4 regions of the Streptomyces sp. NPDC101110 genome follow, and region 4 is predicted to be linked to each of the others. Evidence: riboswitches for the same ligand, from Rfam matches in the RefSeq annotation. Region 4 holds a riboswitch; each other region holds the start of a gene.
What was found. Region 4 has a riboswitch for cobalamin ahead of ACIQU3_RS18480 (ribonucleoside-diphosphate reductase subunit alpha). Riboswitches for the same ligand answer to the same signal wherever they lie in the genome.
Positions count from the first base shown of each region.

Region 1: another riboswitch for cobalamin. It lies ahead of ACIQU3_RS23330 (cobalamin biosynthesis protein); the one in region 4 lies ahead of ACIQU3_RS18480 (ribonucleoside-diphosphate reductase subunit alpha).
Region 2: another riboswitch for cobalamin. It lies ahead of ACIQU3_RS22730 (energy-coupling factor ABC transporter permease); the one in region 4 lies ahead of ACIQU3_RS18480 (ribonucleoside-diphosphate reductase subunit alpha).
Region 3: another riboswitch for cobalamin. It lies ahead of ACIQU3_RS24885 (ABC transporter substrate-binding protein); the one in region 4 lies ahead of ACIQU3_RS18480 (ribonucleoside-diphosphate reductase subunit alpha).

Region 1 is NZ_JBIVZM010000010.1:55,622-59,670, forward strand. It holds gene ACIQU3_RS23315 (class II aldolase/adducin family protein) at 1-598, opposite strand, end outside; gene ACIQU3_RS23320 (anion permease) at 896-2,155, shown strand; gene ACIQU3_RS23325 (hypothetical protein) at 2,184-2,405, shown strand; cobalamin riboswitch at 2,545-2,678, shown strand; gene ACIQU3_RS23330 (cobalamin biosynthesis protein) at 2,779-3,786, shown strand; gene ACIQU3_RS23335 (cobyric acid synthase) at 3,788-4,049, shown strand, end outside.
Region 2 is NZ_JBIVZM010000009.1:263,189-267,237, reverse strand. It holds gene ACIQU3_RS22735 (serine/threonine-protein kinase) at 1-786, shown strand, start outside; cobalamin riboswitch at 914-1,099, shown strand; gene ACIQU3_RS22730 (energy-coupling factor ABC transporter permease) at 1,129-1,842, shown strand; gene ACIQU3_RS22725 (energy-coupling factor ABC transporter substrate-binding protein) at 1,839-2,207, shown strand; gene cbiQ (cobalt ECF transporter T component CbiQ) at 2,214-2,963, shown strand; gene ACIQU3_RS22715 (energy-coupling factor ABC transporter ATP-binding protein) at 2,960-3,814, shown strand.
Region 3 is NZ_JBIVZM010000011.1:69,044-73,092, forward strand. It holds gene ACIQU3_RS24875 (4-hydroxybenzoate 3-monooxygenase) at 1-531, opposite strand, end outside; gene ACIQU3_RS24880 (CoA-binding protein) at 684-1,112, opposite strand; cobalamin riboswitch at 1,196-1,386, shown strand; gene ACIQU3_RS24885 (ABC transporter substrate-binding protein) at 1,455-2,471, shown strand; gene ACIQU3_RS24890 (FecCD family ABC transporter permease) at 2,468-3,520, shown strand; gene ACIQU3_RS24895 (ABC transporter ATP-binding protein) at 3,517-4,049, shown strand, end outside.
Region 4 is NZ_JBIVZM010000007.1:120,464-124,512, reverse strand. It holds gene mctP (monocarboxylate uptake permease MctP) at 1-1,288, shown strand, start outside; gene ACIQU3_RS18485 (GNAT family N-acetyltransferase) at 1,395-1,901, shown strand; cobalamin riboswitch at 1,908-2,111, shown strand; gene ACIQU3_RS18480 (ribonucleoside-diphosphate reductase subunit alpha) at 2,235-4,049, shown strand, end outside.

The sequences.
Region 1 (4,049 bases), on a different contig from region 4:
TGCGGTCGTACGCCTGGGCGAGGGTGGTGCCGTGGGTGAGGGTGCCGTGGTTCTGGAGCAGGCAGCCGGAACGGCCGGTGAGGGCGTGGAGCATGTTCTCGGCCAACTCGTCGCTGCCGTAGGTGGCGTAGGGGGCGACGCGGACGGGGCCGCCGAGCGCGGCGGCCATGTAGTGGATCAGCGGCAGCTCGGTCACGAGCGTCGAGACCGCCGTGGCGTGCACGGCGTGGGTGTGGACGACGGCCAGGGCGCCGGTCGTGCGGTAGACGGCGAGATGCATGGGCAGCTCGCTGGTCGGGACGAGCGTGCCGAGGACCTGCCGGCCGTCCAGGCCGACGCCCGTCACGTCCTCGGGCCTCAGCAGGTCGTAGGGAACGCCCGACGGGGTGACCAGGACGGTGTCCCCGACGCGGACCGAGACGTTGCCGGACGTGCCGACGACGAGCCCCTCCGACACCGTCCGGCGGGCCGTCGCGACGAGGTCGTCCCAGGCGCGTGCCTCCTCCGGGCGCGCTGTCCTGCGGTGCGGCTCCCCCGCACCCGCCTCGTCCCCCGGCACGTCCGCCGTGCCCCGCTCGTCGCCCCGCCGCTCAGCCATGCCGCGATCCTGCCAGGCGGGGCCCCGGAGCGCTGCGGGGCGGGGGACTTCGGGGGCGTGCTTCGTACACAACCGCGGCGGCACCCTGCCGGGTGACCGGGATCCGCCCGAAGGGCCACTCGTCCGGGTGAAACGGAACGCCCGTGGTGCCCGGCGGGCTGGGAGCCGGGCGGCCGTGTCGGGGCGGAACGCCGACCCCCTGTTGCGGTCACCCCTGCGCCCCTCCCAGTTCATCTTCCGTTCACTCAGGTTCCCTACGTTCATCGAGCCAACAACCTCGAACGATTGCCTGGGTAAATGGAAAGCTTCTCGCTGATCCTCGCGATTGTGGTGGTAACCGCACTCGCGTTCGATTTCACGAACGGTTTCCACGACACCGCGAATGCGATGGCCACGACCATTTCCACGGGCGCCATGAAGCCCAAGGTTGCGGTGGCCATGTCCGCGGTCCTCAACCTGGTCGGCGCCTTCCTGTCGGTCGAAGTCGCCAACACGATCTCCAAGGGCCTCGTCGACGAGGCCGGCATCCGTCCCGAGGTCATCTTCGCCGCCCTGGTCGGCGCGATCCTCTGGAACCTGCTGACCTGGCTCGTCGGTCTGCCCTCCAGCTCCTCCCACGCCCTCATGGGCGGTCTGATCGGTGCCACGATCGCCTCGGCGGGCGTCGGCGCGGTGCACGGGGACGTGCTGGTCACCAAGGTGCTGATCCCGGCGATCGCCGCCCCGCTGGTCGCGGGCATCGCGGCGATGCTCGCCACGCGGCTGACCTACTCCCTCGGCAGCAAGGCCGACGGCAAGGCGTCCAAGAAGGGTTACCGGGCCGGCCAGATCGCCTCCGCGGGCCTGGTCTCCCTGGCCCACGGCACCAACGACGCGCAGAAGACCATGGGTGTCATCACCCTGGCCCTGGTCGCCGGTGGCGCCGTGGCGCCCGACTCGGACCCGCCCATGTGGGTCATCCTCTCGGCGGGTCTCGCCATCGCGCTCGGCACCTACCTGGGCGGCTGGCGCATCATCCGCACCATGGGCAAGGGGCTGACCGACCTCCAGCCGCAGCAGGGGTTCGCCGCCCAGACCTCCGCGGCCACGGTCATCCTGGCCTCCTCGCACCTCGGTTTCTCCCTCTCCACGACGCACTCCGTGTCCGGTTCGGTGATGGGTGCCGGTCTCGGCCGCAAGGGCGGCGTGGTCCGCTGGTCCACCGCGACGCGGATGTTCGTCGCGTGGGGTCTGACGCTGCCGGCGGCGGCCCTGGTGGGCGCTCTCGCCGAGCACGTCACCGGCTTCGGCAGCTGGGGCACCGCCGTGGTGGCCGTCTTCCTCGTCGCCTCCAGTGCGGCGATCTGGAAGCTGTCGCGGCGCGAGGTGGTAGACCACACCAACGTCAACGACACCGGCATCGAGACCGAGGAGCCCGCGGGCGTGATCACCACGGCGATCGCCGCGGTGACGCCGCCCCCGGCGAGCGGATCGGCCACGGCGTCCGAGGACCCGGTCCCCGCGTTCCCGTCGCAGGCCACCGCCGAGCGCACGCCGACCACGACCACCACGGTCTGACCCCCGGTTACAAGGAAGAGTTTCCGATATGAAGATCGACTGGGCGGCCCTCGGCTCCGTCTTCGGCGTCAGCCTCGTGGTCACCGTGGCCCTCGTCGGACTGTTCACCCTCGGCATCACCGGTCTCTCGCGCCGCGAGCGGGCGGTGGCGGAGGGCGGGTCCGCGAGCCTCGCGGTCACCGGCGCGTACGCGTGTTTCGCGGCGTGTGCGGCGGCCGTCGGGTACGGGATCTATCTGATCGTGGCCTGAGCACCGCAGCGCACATCGTGTCCGCCGGGCGGCACGGGACTTGAGGTCCCGTGCCGCCCGGTCGTCGTGTGGGGCAGGGGGGATGTGGGGTTCTCCACACTCTCCCCTCGCAGGTCAACGGCAAGTTGACGGCCGTTCCCGGCCGTGGTGGACTGCCGGGGCCAGTACGGCGGCAGGAGAGGAAGCCGGTGAAAGTCCGGCGCGGTCCCGCCACTGTCACCGGGGTAGCAATCCCCGGGAGCCAGGAACTCTCACCGCCGATCTCGTCGAACCAGGGCGTGGACACCCTGAGTGAGGACACATATCGCCATGCGCGGCTGCCGATCGAGGTTCACCACCCCACCCCTGCCCGCCCTCCTGGCCGGCTGAGCCCATGGGTGCCAGTCGCGTCTTCGCGTACGGCGCCGCCGCCGGTCTGATCGGTGACCTGCTGCTCGGTGATCCTCGCCGGGGGCATCCGGTCGCCGCGTTCGGGCGGGCCGCGGGTGCCGTGGAACGGGTGCTGTGGCGGGACCACCGCGGGTGGGGCGCGCTGCACACCGCAGTGTGTGCCGGAGGGGCCGCCGCCCTCGGGTCCGTCGCCGCACGTGCCGTGCGCACCTCCTCCGTCGCCTCCGTAGCGCTGACCGGTGCCGCCACCTGGGCCGTCGTCGGGGGGACATCACTCGCCCGGGAAGCACGGGCCATCGGGCAGGCCCTGGAGTCCGGGGACATCGAGGCGGCCCGGGCCCGGCTGCCGCACCTGTGCGGCCGGGATCCGCAGGCTCTCGACGCCGACGGCATGGCCCGGGCCGTGGTCGAGTCCGTCGCCGAGAACACCTCCGACGCGGTGGTGGGGGCGCTGGTGTGGGGCGCCGTCGGTGGGGTGCCGGGGCTGCTGGGCTTCCGGGCCGTCAACACCCTGGACGCGATGGTCGGGCACAAGTCGGCCCGGTACCGCCGCTACGGGTGGGCCTCCGCGCGGCTGGACGACCTCGCGGGGTGGCCGGGAGCGCGGCTGACCGCCGTGCTCGCCGCCCTGGCCGGACCGGATCCGCGGGGCGCCGTGCGGGCCTGGCGGGCCGATGCGGCAAAACATCCGAGTCCCAACGCCGGACCCGTGGAAGCCTCGTTCGCGGGGGCGCTCGGGGTGCGGCTCGGCGGGACGCTCTCGTACGGCGGGCGGGTGGAGCACCGGCCCGTGCTGAACACGCAGGGGCGTGCGGTCGGCACGCAGGACGTCGAACGGGCCGTGCGGCTGTCGAAGCGCGTGACGTGGCTCGCGTTCGGGGTGTGCGCGGGCGCGCGGTTGCTGACGAGTGCGCGGTTGTTCAGGAGCGCGCACTCGCTCGGGAGTGCGCCGTCGCTCAAGGGCGCGCGGTCGCTGAAGAGGGGGAAATGACATGAGCGGTGGGCTTCTCGTCGCCGGTACCACCTCCGACGCCGGCAAGAGCGTCGTGACCGCCGGGATCTGCCGGTGGCTGGTGCGCCGAGGCGTCAAGGTCGCGCCCTTCAAGGCGCAGAACATGTCCCTGAACTCCTTCGTGACGACGGAGGGGGCCGAGATCGGGCGGGCACAGGCCATGCAGGCGCAGGCCTGCCGCGTCGAGCCGACCGCGCTGATGAACCCGGTGCTGCTCAAGCCCGGCAGCGAGCAGAGCAGTC
Region 2 (4,049 bases), on a different contig from region 4:
GTGCCGCCCCGCGAGCTGGGGGTCGCCGGGCTTCCGCCGGCGTTCGAGAACTATCTCCTCGGACTGCTCGCCAAGCAGCCCGAGGAACGGCCCACCGCCCAGCAGGCCGCCGAGTGGTTCGCCGGGGGAGCCTGGCGAGGCCTGCCCGAGCCGCTGCCGGAGGTCTCCCCACCGCCGCGGCCCACGACCACGTCCACGGCGAAGCCCGCAGGGCCGGACCCGTACGCCGCCGCCGAGACCGGCAGTCCGACCACGTACGCGCTGCCCGCGACCACGGGTCACCGCACCGCGGCCCGGGCCGCCCGGACGGGGCGTTCGGGCCGCACGCGCGGGCGCGGCGGTGCCGGCAACCGGTCCACGGCGGTCGCGACGGCCGCCGCCGCGGTCCTCTTCCTCGCGGCGATGCTCCTCGGCATGCGCTGGTTCTCGCCCGACACGACCACGGAGGGCACGGAGCCCGACGCCTCCCCGACGGCGAGCAGCCCGGCCGCCACGGTGCCCGAAGGCACCGCCGCGCCCGGCTCCCCCGGCCAACAGGCCGATCAGCAGGCCGATCAGCAGGCCGACCCGGCGGGCGGGCCGGGGGCAGCCGACACCCCGGCCACCGGCACCGTGGCCGATGTCACTCCGTCCGCTTCGCTCTCTGCGCCGACTCCTGCCGCGCCCGCGCCGAGTGCGGCGGCTCCGACACAGGAGGAGGGCGGCGGGCCGGCGCAGCCGAAGCCGGAGAAGCCGCGCAACGGCGGGGAAGAGGGGGAGAGCGACGACGGCGGAGACGACGGCTGACGCCGCCCGAGGGCATGCGGCGGAGCCCTGCCCGGTGCGCCTCGATCGGCCGTGAGATGCGCCGGTGTGCGAACGGGCGCCCCCTCGCGCGCCCCTTGGGTGGCTTGTCATCGCCCTTATCCCGGCCTTATTGTCACCACGCCTTGGTGAACGGGAAATCCGGTGTGATGCCGGTGCGGCCCTCGCCACTGTGAATCGGGAAGTCCGGCTCCAGCCCTCACGGGCAGCCACTGGGTCCTCGTGACCCGGGAAGGCGGAGTCCGGGCGGTGGTACCCGTCAGCCAGGAGACCGGCCAAGGCGCGTCAACCATCCACGAGGTGCTGGAGAGGGTCTGCTGAGCCATGCACATTGCCGAGGGTTTCCTTCCTCCGGCGCACGCGGTCGCCTGGGGCGTCGCGTCGGCGCCGTTCGTCGTCCACGGGGTCCGGTCGCTCACCCGTGAAGTACGCGAGCACCCCGAGAGCACGCTGCTCCTCGGTGCGTCCGGCGCCTTCACGTTCGTCCTGTCCGCGCTCAAACTCCCTTCCGTCACGGGCAGTTGCTCGCACCCCACCGGCACGGGTCTGGGCGCCATCCTGTTCCGGCCGCCCATCATGGCCGTGCTGGGCACCATCACCCTGCTCTTCCAGGCGCTGCTGCTCGCGCACGGTGGCCTGACCACGCTCGGCGCCAACGTCTTCTCCATGGCGATCGTCGGGCCCTGGGCCGGGTACGCCGTGTACAAGCTGCTGCGGCGTTCCAACGCGCCGCTGATGGTGGCGGTGTTCTTCGCCGCGTTCGTCGCCGACCTGTCCACCTACTGCGTCACCAGCGTGCAGCTGGCGCTCGCGTTCCCCGACCCGGGCAGCGGATTCCTGGGCGCGCTCGGCAAGTTCGGCTCCATCTTCGCCGTCACCCAGATCCCGCTCGCGGTGAGCGAGGGCCTGCTGACCGTGCTCGTGATGCGGCTGCTGGTGCAGTCCAGCAAGGGTGAACTGACCCGGCTGGGCGTGCTCGTCGCCAGGAAGCAGGCGCGGACCGGGACCGAGACCGAGACCGAGGCGGCGGCCCGATGAAGAAGAACACGAAGATCAACCTGATCCTGCTGCTCGCCGTGGCCGCGCTCGCGGTGCTGCCCCTGGCACTCGGGCTCGGCGACCACAAGAAGGAGCCGTTCACGGGCGCCGACGGCGAGGCCGAGACGGCGATCACCGAGCTGAAGCCGGACTACGAGCCGTGGTTCTCGCCGCTGTACGAGCCGCCGTCCGGCGAGATCGAGTCGGCGCTGTTCTCCCTCCAAGCTGCTCTCGGCGCCGGTGTCCTCGCCTACTACTTCGGCCTGCGCCGGGGCCGCAGGCAGGGCGAGCAGCGGGCACGGGAACGGGACTCCGACGACGCGCTGTCCGGTACCGCCGGGAAGTCCACCGAGGGACGGGACTGAGCCCGGGTGCTGCCGATCGACGCGGCGGCGCACGGCAGTCGCTGGCGCCGCCGCCATCCCGTGGACAAGGCCGTGCTCGGGCTCGGCCTCACCGTACTCGCGATCTCCCTGCCGCCCTGGCCTGGCGCGGCCCTGGTGCTCCTGACGGCCCTGGTGGTGCTGCTGGGTCCGGCCGGTGTGCCCGGGCGGCGGCTGTGGCGGGCCTACCGGGTACCGCTGGGGTTCTGCGTGACGGGCGCGCTCACGCTGCTCGTCCAGGTGGGCGGGCCGGGAGGATTCGTCGCCTTCGCCGCCGACGGGCCGGTCCGGGCCGGGGAGTTGCTGCTGCGGACCTCGGCGGCCTCCCTGGGCGTGCTGCTGTTCGCCTTCACCACGCCCATGTCCGACCTGCTGCCCCGGCTGGTCCGGGCCGGGGTGCCCGCCCCGGTCGTCGACGTCGCGCTCGTGACGTACCGGATGAGTTTTCTGCTGCTGGACTCCGTGCGCCGCATCCGGGAGGCCCAGGCGGCCCGGCTCGGGCACACCAGCCGGGCCGCGGAGTGGCGGTCCCTGGCCGGGCTCGGCGCCACCGCGTTCGTCCGGGCCTTCGACCGGGCCACCCGGCTCCAGGCCGGGCTCGCCGGGCGCGGCTACGACGGCACCCTGCGGGTCCTGGTGCCCGAGGCCCGGGTCTCCGTCCGCTTCACGGCGGCCAGTTGCGCGCTGCTCGCGGCGCTGGCCGTCCTCACCCTCGTACTGGAAAGGCCGCTGACATGAGCGAGCCCGCCCTCGTCGCCCTGCGGGGCGCGTCCTTCGCCTACGAGGACGGCCCGGCCGTGCTCAGCGGCCTCGACTTCGAGATCCGCGAGGGCCGTGCCCTCGCGCTGCTCGGCCGCAACGGCAGCGGCAAGACCACGCTGATGCGGCTGCTGAGCGGCGGCCTGAAACCGCACGAGGGGAGCCTGACGGTCGAGGGGCGGCCGGTGGCGTACGACCGCAAGGGGCTGACCCGGCTGCGGACGACCGTGCAGCTGGTCGTGCAGGACCCGGACGACCAGTTGTTCGCGGCCTCCGTCGAGCAGGACGTGTCGTTCGGGCCGCTGAACCTCGGCCTGGACGACACACAGGTCCGGGCGCGGGTGGCGGAGGCGCTGGCCGCCCTGGACATCACGGCCCTGGCCGACCGGCCGACGCATCTGCTCTCCTACGGACAGCGCAAACGGACCGCCATCGCCGGCGCGGTCGCCATGCGGCCGCGCGTCCTCGTCCTGGACGAGCCGACGGCCGGCCTCGACCCCGAAGGCCAGGAGCGGCTGCTCACCACCCTTGACGGGCTCCGGGCCGCCGGCACCACGGTGGTGATGGCCACCCACGACGTCGACCTCGCTCTGAGCTGGGCGGACGACGCGGCGCTGCTCACCCCGTCCGGTGTCCGCACCGGGCCCGCGGCCACGGCACTGGCCCGTACGGATCTCCTCCGGGATGCCGGACTGCGTCTGCCGTGGGGCGCGGCCGCGGCGGGACTTCTGCGCGCCCAGGGGCTGCTGACCGAAGCGGAGCCGGGCCCGCGGACACCGGACGAGCTCGCCGCGCTCGTGGGAGGGCGGCTGGGGGCGCCGGGAGCATGAGAGGAACGCGGCGGTCGAGCACGCCTCAGGACGCCCGAAGGCGCGAGCCACGCGGCGTCCGGGGCAGCCGGGGGCGTCCGGAAGGTGAGAGCACGCGGCGGTGAGCACCGCCGGGGACTCCCGGAGATCACGTGCCACGCGGCGGCGAGCACCGCCGGGGACGCCCGAGACCGTGTGCCACGCGGCGGTCAGCGCTGTCGGCCGAAACGCGCTTGTGCGGTGTCGCCGCAGGGCT
Region 3 (4,049 bases), on a different contig from region 4:
GCGCGCGCCGTCGCACCCGGCGACGAAGTCGCAGTGCACGAACCGGCGTTCACCCGTCTCGGGGCAGGTGTACGACACCGACGGCCGGTCGCTGTCGATGTCGTGCAGCGCCACGTTCCGGACGCCGAAGCGGATCTCGCCGCCGCGGACGTCGGCGTACTCGTGCACCAGGTCCGTCACCAGCAACGGCTGCGGATAGACGAAGTGGTGGCTGCCCGTCAGTTCTCCGTAGGGGAACCGGTAGCGCTGCCCGTCGAAGCGGAACTCGCACGCGGTGTGCAGTTCCGCGCGGTCCAGGAGGTTCCGGGCGAGGCCCCGCTTCTCCAGGCCCCGTACCGCCCATTCCTCGATGATCCCGGCGCGTGGCCGCTGTTCGATGAACTCGCGAGTCTCCGCCTCCAGCACCAGGCAGTCCACGGACGCGGCCCGCAGAATGTTGCCGACGGTCAGACCGGCCGGACCGGCGCCCACGACGACGACTGGGAAGCGTTGCGGGGCGCCGGAGTCGAGAGGTGGGGAGGCGTGGGGCATGCGCCAATCATGGAGGCCGGTCTCAGTGGACCGGGACCTCCGTGACAGCCACCTCCTCGATGCGCCGCTCGATCTCCCCGGACAGGGACGCCGAATCCCGGGCACCAGCGCGCGGAGCCTTGACCGGCTGCGGGTGTTTCCCGGGAAACGCTTCAGGATTCCTGTACGCGGTGATGAGGCAGCCGTGGGATCTCGATGGCCGGGCAACGGTCCATCACCATCTCCAGGCCCGCCGCACGGGTCCGGTCGTACGCCGCCTCGTCGATCACGCCGAGCTGGAACCAGACGCCCTTCGCACCCTTGGCGACCGCCTCGTCCGCGACCGCTCCGGCGAGGTCGCTGTTCACGAACACGTCGACGACATCCACGTCGAAGGGGATGTCCGCCAGGCTCGCGTAACCCTTCTCCCCGTGCACCGTCTCCGCCTTCGGATGCACCGGCACGACGCGCTTGCCGAAGCGCTGGAGGACGGCGGCGACGCCGTACGCCGCTCGCTGCCGGTTCGACGACAGGCCCACCACGGCCCAGGTGTCGCCGAGCTCGGTGAGGATCCTGCGGACCGTTGCCTCGTCGCCGTACACCGGCGGCCTCCTCAAAAGTCGTGGACGAACTGCTCTCCCCGTCAACGGCGGCGAGCGCGCGGTGATTCCCCGGACGACCCCCGTGATAGCTTGCCGGGGCCAGTCGAACCCATGTACGTGGGTCAGGGAATCCGGTGCGAATCCGGAACTGACGCGCAGCGGTGAGGGGGACGGGCGGGGCCTCGGCCACTGGACCGACTCGCGGACGTCCGGGAAGGCGCCCCGACCCGGGTGAACCCGAGTCCGAAGACCTGCTGGCGGCCCCCGCGGCCGCGCGCGGCGGGGGAGCACCGTACGACCGGGCTCCGCGATCGAGCCCTCGACGACTGAGGACTGGTTTTCGTGCCCCTCGCCCGACCCGCCCGTGCCGCCGCCCTGCTCGCGGCCGGCTCCCTGCTTCTGACCGGCTGCGGCGGCGGCCCGTCCACCGACGCGAAGGCCGCCGTCACGCTCACCGACTGCGGGCACGAGGTCCGCGTCACAGCCCCGCCGCGGCACGCCGTGTCCCTGAACCAGGGCACCACCGAGATCCTGCTCTCCCTCGGTCTCGCCGACCGGCTCGCGGGCACGGCCACCTGGACCGACCCCGTGATGAAGGGACTGGCGAAGGCGAACGCGACGGTGCCGCGCATCGCCGACGACAACCCGTCCTTCGAACGCGTCCTTGACACCGAGCCCGACTTCGTCGCCGCGTCCTTCGTCTCCACCCTCGGCAAGGGCGGCGTCGCCACCCGCGAGCAGTTCGAGAAACTCGGCGTCCCCACCTACGTCTCCCCGTCCGACTGCGTCGGCAAGGACAACTCGGGCGGCGGGGACGGCGCACGCGACAAGACGCTGGGCATGGACACCGTCTACGGCGAAGTCCACGACCTCGCGACCGTCTTCGGTGTGCGGGAGCGCGGCGACGAACTCGTGGAATCCCTCCGGCAGCGGATGAAGAAGGCGACGGCTGGCGTCGACGCCTCCGACGTCACCCTCCTGTACTGGTTCGCGAACTCCGAGTCGCCCTACATGGCGGGCTGCTGCGGAGCGCCCGGCATCATCACCCGTGCCCTCGGCGCGAAGAACGTCTTCGACGACACCCACGAGGAGTGGCCTCAGGTCAACTGGGAGACGGTCGCCGACCGTGACCCCGACGTCCTCGTCATCGGCGATCTGACCCGCAAGTCCCAGACGGCCGAGTCGGCCGCGAAGAAGATCGCCTTCCTGGAGTCCAACCCGGTCACCAGGAACATGGAAGCCGTCCGGCACAAGCGGTACGTGCTGCTGAGCGGGCAGGCCATGAACCCGACCATCCGCACCGTCGAGGGTGTGGAACAGGTGGCCGCAGGGCTGCGCCGGTTCGGACTGGTGAAGTGACCGCCCAGGGGCTGCCGGCCGCCGGGACCGGGCCCCGGCGCCGGGCGGGACTCGCGCTGGGCACCGCCGGGACCGTCGCGCTCGTCGTCTCCCTCGCTGTGGCCATCACCATCGGCCCCGCCGACATCGGCGTCGCGGACGTGTGGTCCGTCGTGGCCGCCCATCTCGGCCTCGGCAGCTCGGAGCTGACGCCGATCCGGGACGGCATCGTCTGGCAGCTGCGGCTGCCGCGCACCCTGCTCGCGGCCGTGTGCGGGGCCGGACTCGCCGTGTGCGGGGCGGTGATGCAGTCGCTGTTGCGCAACCCGCTGGCCGACCCCTTCGTGCTCGGGGTGTCCTCGGGCGCCTCCACCGGAGCGGTGCTCGTCGTCGTACTCGGCGTGGGCGGCGGTGCCCTCCCGGTGTCCGCGGGGGCGTTCCTCGGCGCCCTGCTGTCGTTCGCGCTGGTGCTGCTGCTCAGCCACACCCTCGGCGGCACCACCGACCGGGTCGTCCTCGCGGGCGTCGCCGCCATGCAGCTCTTCTCCGCGCTCACCTCCTTCATCGTGCTGACCTCCGCCGATGCCGAGACCACCCGTGGCGTGCTGTTCTGGCTGCTCGGCTCGCTCGGCGGCGCCGGCTGGACCGACGTCCGGGTGTGCCTGGCCGTGCTGGCGGTGGCGCTGGTGGTGTGTCTGTCGTACGCCCGCACTCTCGACGCCTTCGCCTTCGGGCAGGACGCCGCCGCCGCGCTCGGCGTGTCCGTCGCCCGCACCCGCCTGGTGCTGCTGTGCGTCACCGCCCTGCTCACGGCCGCGCTGGTCAGCTCGGCCGGGGCGATCGGCTTCGTCGGACTGGTCCTGCCGCACGCGGCCCGGGCCCTGACCGGTCCCGGACACGCGCGGCTGCTGCCGGTCACCGCCCTCGCGGGAGCGGTCTTCCTGGTGTGGGTGGACACCCTGGCCCGTACCGTCCTCGATCCGCAGGAGGTTCCGGTGGGTGTCGTGACGTCGCTGATCGGGGTGCCGGCGTTCGTGGCGGTGCTGTACCGGACGAGGAGGGCGCGATGAGCGGCGCGGAGACATCGGTGGATGCGGAGGGCGCGGCGAGGGGCGCGGAGGGCGCGGCGAGGGGCGCGGAGGGCGCGGCGAGTGGCGCGGCGGCCACGGCGGTGGGGCTGCGGGCCGACCGGGTCAGCCGCCGCGCCGACGGGCGTCTCCTTCTGGACGGTGTCGACCTCGCACCGGAGACCGGATCCACGGTCGGCGTGCTCGGACCCAACGGATCCGGAAAGTCCACGCTGCTGCGGCTGCTGGCCGGGCTGCTCACACCGACCTCCGGAGTCATCACCCTGGACGGCACCCCGCTGGCCGACCTGCCCCGCCGCACGGTCGCGCGCCGCCTCGCAGTCGTCGAGCAACAGTCGGACACGCAGGTCGAGTTGACGGTGGAGGACGTCGTTCGGCTGGGCCGTGTCCCGCACCGCCGCGCCTGGACGCCCGCCTCGGCCGACGATGAACGGGCGGTGCGCGCGGCCCTGGAGCGCACGGGCCTCGCCGACCGGGCCGGCCGGCTCTGGCACACCCTCTCGGGCGGCGA
Region 4 (4,049 bases):
GACGTCCGACTTCGTGCGCGGCCGCTTCGGCTCGAAGGGCCTGTCGCTGGCGGTGGCCGTGACCGGCATCCTGGCGACGATGCCGTACATCGCACTCCAGCTGGTCGGCATCCAGGCCGTGCTGGACGTGATGGGCGTCGGCGGCGGCGAGAACACCAACTGGTTCATCAAGGACCTGCCGCTCCTGATCGCCTTCGGCGTGCTGGCGGCCTACACGTACTCGTCCGGCCTGCGTGCCCCCGCGCTCATCGCGTTCGTGAAGGACACGCTGATCTACATCGTCATCGCGGTGGCGATCATCTACATCCCGGTCAAGCTGGGCGGCTTCGACGACATCTTCGCCAAGGCCGGTGAGGCGTACAGCCAGACCAACCCGGCGACGGGCGCGCCGCGCGGGGCGCTGACACCGGCCGAGCCGGGCCAGTGGACCTACGCCACGCTGGCGCTGGGCTCCGCCCTGGCCCTGTTCATGTACCCGCACTCGATCACGGCGACGCTGTCCTCGAAGAGCCGTGAGGTGATCCGCCGCAACACCACGATCCTGCCGCTGTACTCGCTGATGCTGGGTCTGCTCGCGCTGCTCGGGTTCATGGCGATCGCGGCCGGCATCAAGGTGCAGAACGGTCAGCTGGCGATCCCTCAGCTGTTCGAGACGATGTTCCCGGACTGGTTCGCGGGCGTGGCCTTCGCGGCGATCGGCATCGGCGCGCTGGTGCCGGCGGCCATCATGTCCATCGCGGCCGCGAACCTCTTCACCCGCAACATCTACAAGGACTTCATCAAGCCGGACGCCACTCCGGCGCAGGAGACCAAGGTCTCCAAGCTGGTCTCCCTGCTGGTGAAGGTCGGTGCCCTGGCCTTCGTCCTCACCATGGACAAGACGGTCGCCATCAACTTCCAGCTGCTGGGCGGCATCTGGATCCTGCAGACCTTCCCGGCCCTGGTCGGCGGCCTGTTCACGCGCTGGTTCCACCGCTGGGCGCTGCTCGCGGGCTGGGCGGTCGGCATGGTCTACGGCACGGTCGCCGCGTACGGCGTGGCCTCCCCGACGCAGAAGCACTTCGGCGGTTCCGCGAAGGAGATCCCGGGCATCGGGGAGATCGGCTACATCGGCCTCACGGCGTTCGTCCTGAACGTGGTGGTGACGGTGGTCCTGACCTTCGTCCTGAAGGCCCTGAAGGCCCCCGACGGCATCGACGAGACCAAGCCCGAGGACTACACGGCGGACGCGGGCGACCCCGGCGTCCAGGTGGAACTCCCACCCGCCACAGCAGGTACCTCGCACTGAGGGCCTCAAGGGGCGCGGGGGACTGCGCGAGCACACACACACAACCGACAGCGGGTCACCGAGGAGCAAGCACCCTCGGCGGCCCGCTGTCGTGCACACTCACGCCATGGACCTCCTGATCCGCCCCGTGGAACCCACCGAATACGACGAACTCGGCACCCTCACCGCCCAGGCCTACCTTCGGGACGGCCTCCTCGACTTCGGCGAGGGCGACCAGTACCTGCGCGTGCTGCGGGACGTCGCCGGGCGGGCGGCCTTCGCGGAGGTCCTGGCCGCGCTCAGGGACGGCCGCGTGCTCGGGGGCGTCACGTTCGTCCCGTCCGGCGGCCCCATGGCCGACATAGCCGGCCCCGGCGAGGCCGAGATCCGCATGCTCGCCGTCTCGCACGCGGCCCGCGGGCAGGGAGTCGGCGAGGCCCTCGTGCGCTCATGCGTCGACCGGGCGCGCGCCACCCCGGGCTGCCGGAGCGTCGTGCTGTCGACCCAGCGCACCATGCACGCGGCCCACCGCATCTACGAACGGCTGGGTTTCACTCGCACACCCGAGCGTGACTGGAACCCTCTCCCGGAGCTGGTGGACATCACTCTTCTCACCTATGAGTTGACGCTCTGAAACCAGTACGACACAACATCTGGGGGTGCCGTCCGAACCCGGCACAAGATGTATGCTCATGCTCGCTGTCGCCGCAGGGGAATCCGGTGCGAATCCGGAACTGTCCCGCAACGGTGTACTTGTGCATGTCCGTTCCCGGAACCCTCGTGTTCCGGGTGCCGCCCTGCACAGGGGTCAGTCCGAGGACCTGCCGACAGCGCACCCGGCCACCCGGCCGGTGTGCCCTGACGTCCGGGCCTCGTGGAGTGGGCCGGTGGACGCGACGCCGCGTGCGCTCGTGTGCTGCCCCCTGCCCTTGACGAGGCCCCCGTGCCGAGCGAGGGAGAGCCCCACGTGACCATCGCGCCAGCCGAGCCGGTCTCAGCCGAAGAAGAGCACGACGCCCCTGGTGCCGCGCTGCTGCGGACCCTGAGCGAGCTGACCGCCGACCTCCCCGACGCCGACCCCGACCGGGTCGCCGCCGCCGCGCTGCGCGGCCGGTCCGCGCAGGCGGACGAGCGGGAGTTGCGGGAACTGGCGACGGAGGCCGCGGCCGGTCTGATCTCGGAGGATCCCGCCTACTCCCGGCTGGCCGCCCGGCTGCTGACCATCAGCATCCGTGAGGAGGCCGCCTCGCAGGGCGTCACGTCCTTCACCGAGTCCGTCGCGGTCGGCCATCGCGAGGGGCTCATCGCCGACCGCACCGCCGAGTTCGTGCGTGTCCACGCCGCCCGTCTCGACGCGCTGATCGACGGTGCGGCCGACGACCGCTTCGGCTACTTCGGCCTGCGCACCCTGCACAGCCGCTACCTGCTGCGCCACCCGCACACCCGCAAGGTCGTCGAGACGCCCCAGCACTTCATGCTGCGGGTGGCGTGCGGCCTCGCCGAGGACGACACCACCCGCGCGCTGGACGAGGTCGCGGCCCTCTACCGGCTCATGAGCCGCCTCGACTACCTCCCCTCCTCCCCCACGCTGTTCAACTCCGGCACCCGGCACCCCCAGATGTCGTCCTGCTACCTCCTGGACTCCCCGCAGGACGAACTGGACTCCATCTACGGCCGGTACCACCAGGTGGCCCGGCTGTCGAAGCACGCCGGCGGTATCGGCATCGCCTACTCCCGGGTCCGCGCCCGCGGTTCGCTGATCCGCGGCACCAACGGGCACTCCAACGGCATCGTCCCGTTCCTGAAGACCCTGGACGCCTCGGTCGCCGCCGTGAACCAGGGCGGCCGGCGCAAGGGCGCCGCCGCGGTCTATCTGGAGACCTGGCACGCCGACGTCGAGGAGTTCCTGGAGCTGCGCGACAACACCGGCGAGGACGCCCGTCGCACGCACAACCTGAACCTCGCGCACTGGGTGCCCGACGAGTTCATGCGGCGCGTGAACGCCGACGCGCAGTGGTCGCTGTTCTCCCCCTCGGACGTGCCGGAGCTGGTCGACCTGTGGGGTGAGGAGTTCGACGCCGCGTACCGGGCGGCCGAGGCGCAGGGCCTCGCGAAGAAGACCCTGCCCGCCCGCGAACTGTACGGCCGCATGATGCGCACCCTCGCGCAGACCGGCAACGGCTGGATGACCTTCAAGGACGCCGCCAACCGCACCGCCAACCAGACGGCCGAGCCCGGCCACGTCGTGCACTCCTCCAACCTCTGCACGGAGATCCTGGAGGTCACCGACGACGGGGAGACGGCGGTCTGCAACCTGGGCTCGGTGAACCTCGGCGCGTTCGTGACCGGTGGGGACATCGACTGGGAGCGGCTGGACGAGACCGTCCGCACGGCCGTGACGTTCCTCGACCGGGTCGTGGACATCAACTTCTATCCGACCGAGCAGGCGGGTCGCTCCAACGCCCGCTGGCGCCCGGTCGGCCTCGGCGCGATGGGCCTCCAGGACGTCTTCTTCAAGCTGCGCCTGCCCTTCGACTCACCTGAGGCCAAGGCCCTGTCCACCCGCATCGCCGAGCGGATCATGCTCGCCGCGTACGAGGCCTCCGCCGACCTGGCCGAGCGCAACGGCCCGCTGCCGGCCTGGGAGAAGACCCGTACGGCCCGGGGCGTACTGCACCCCGACCACTACGACGCGGAGCTGACCTGGCCTGAGCGCTGGGCGGCGCTGCGCGAGCGCGTCGCCACGACCGGCATGCGCAACTCGCTGCTCCTCGCCATCGCG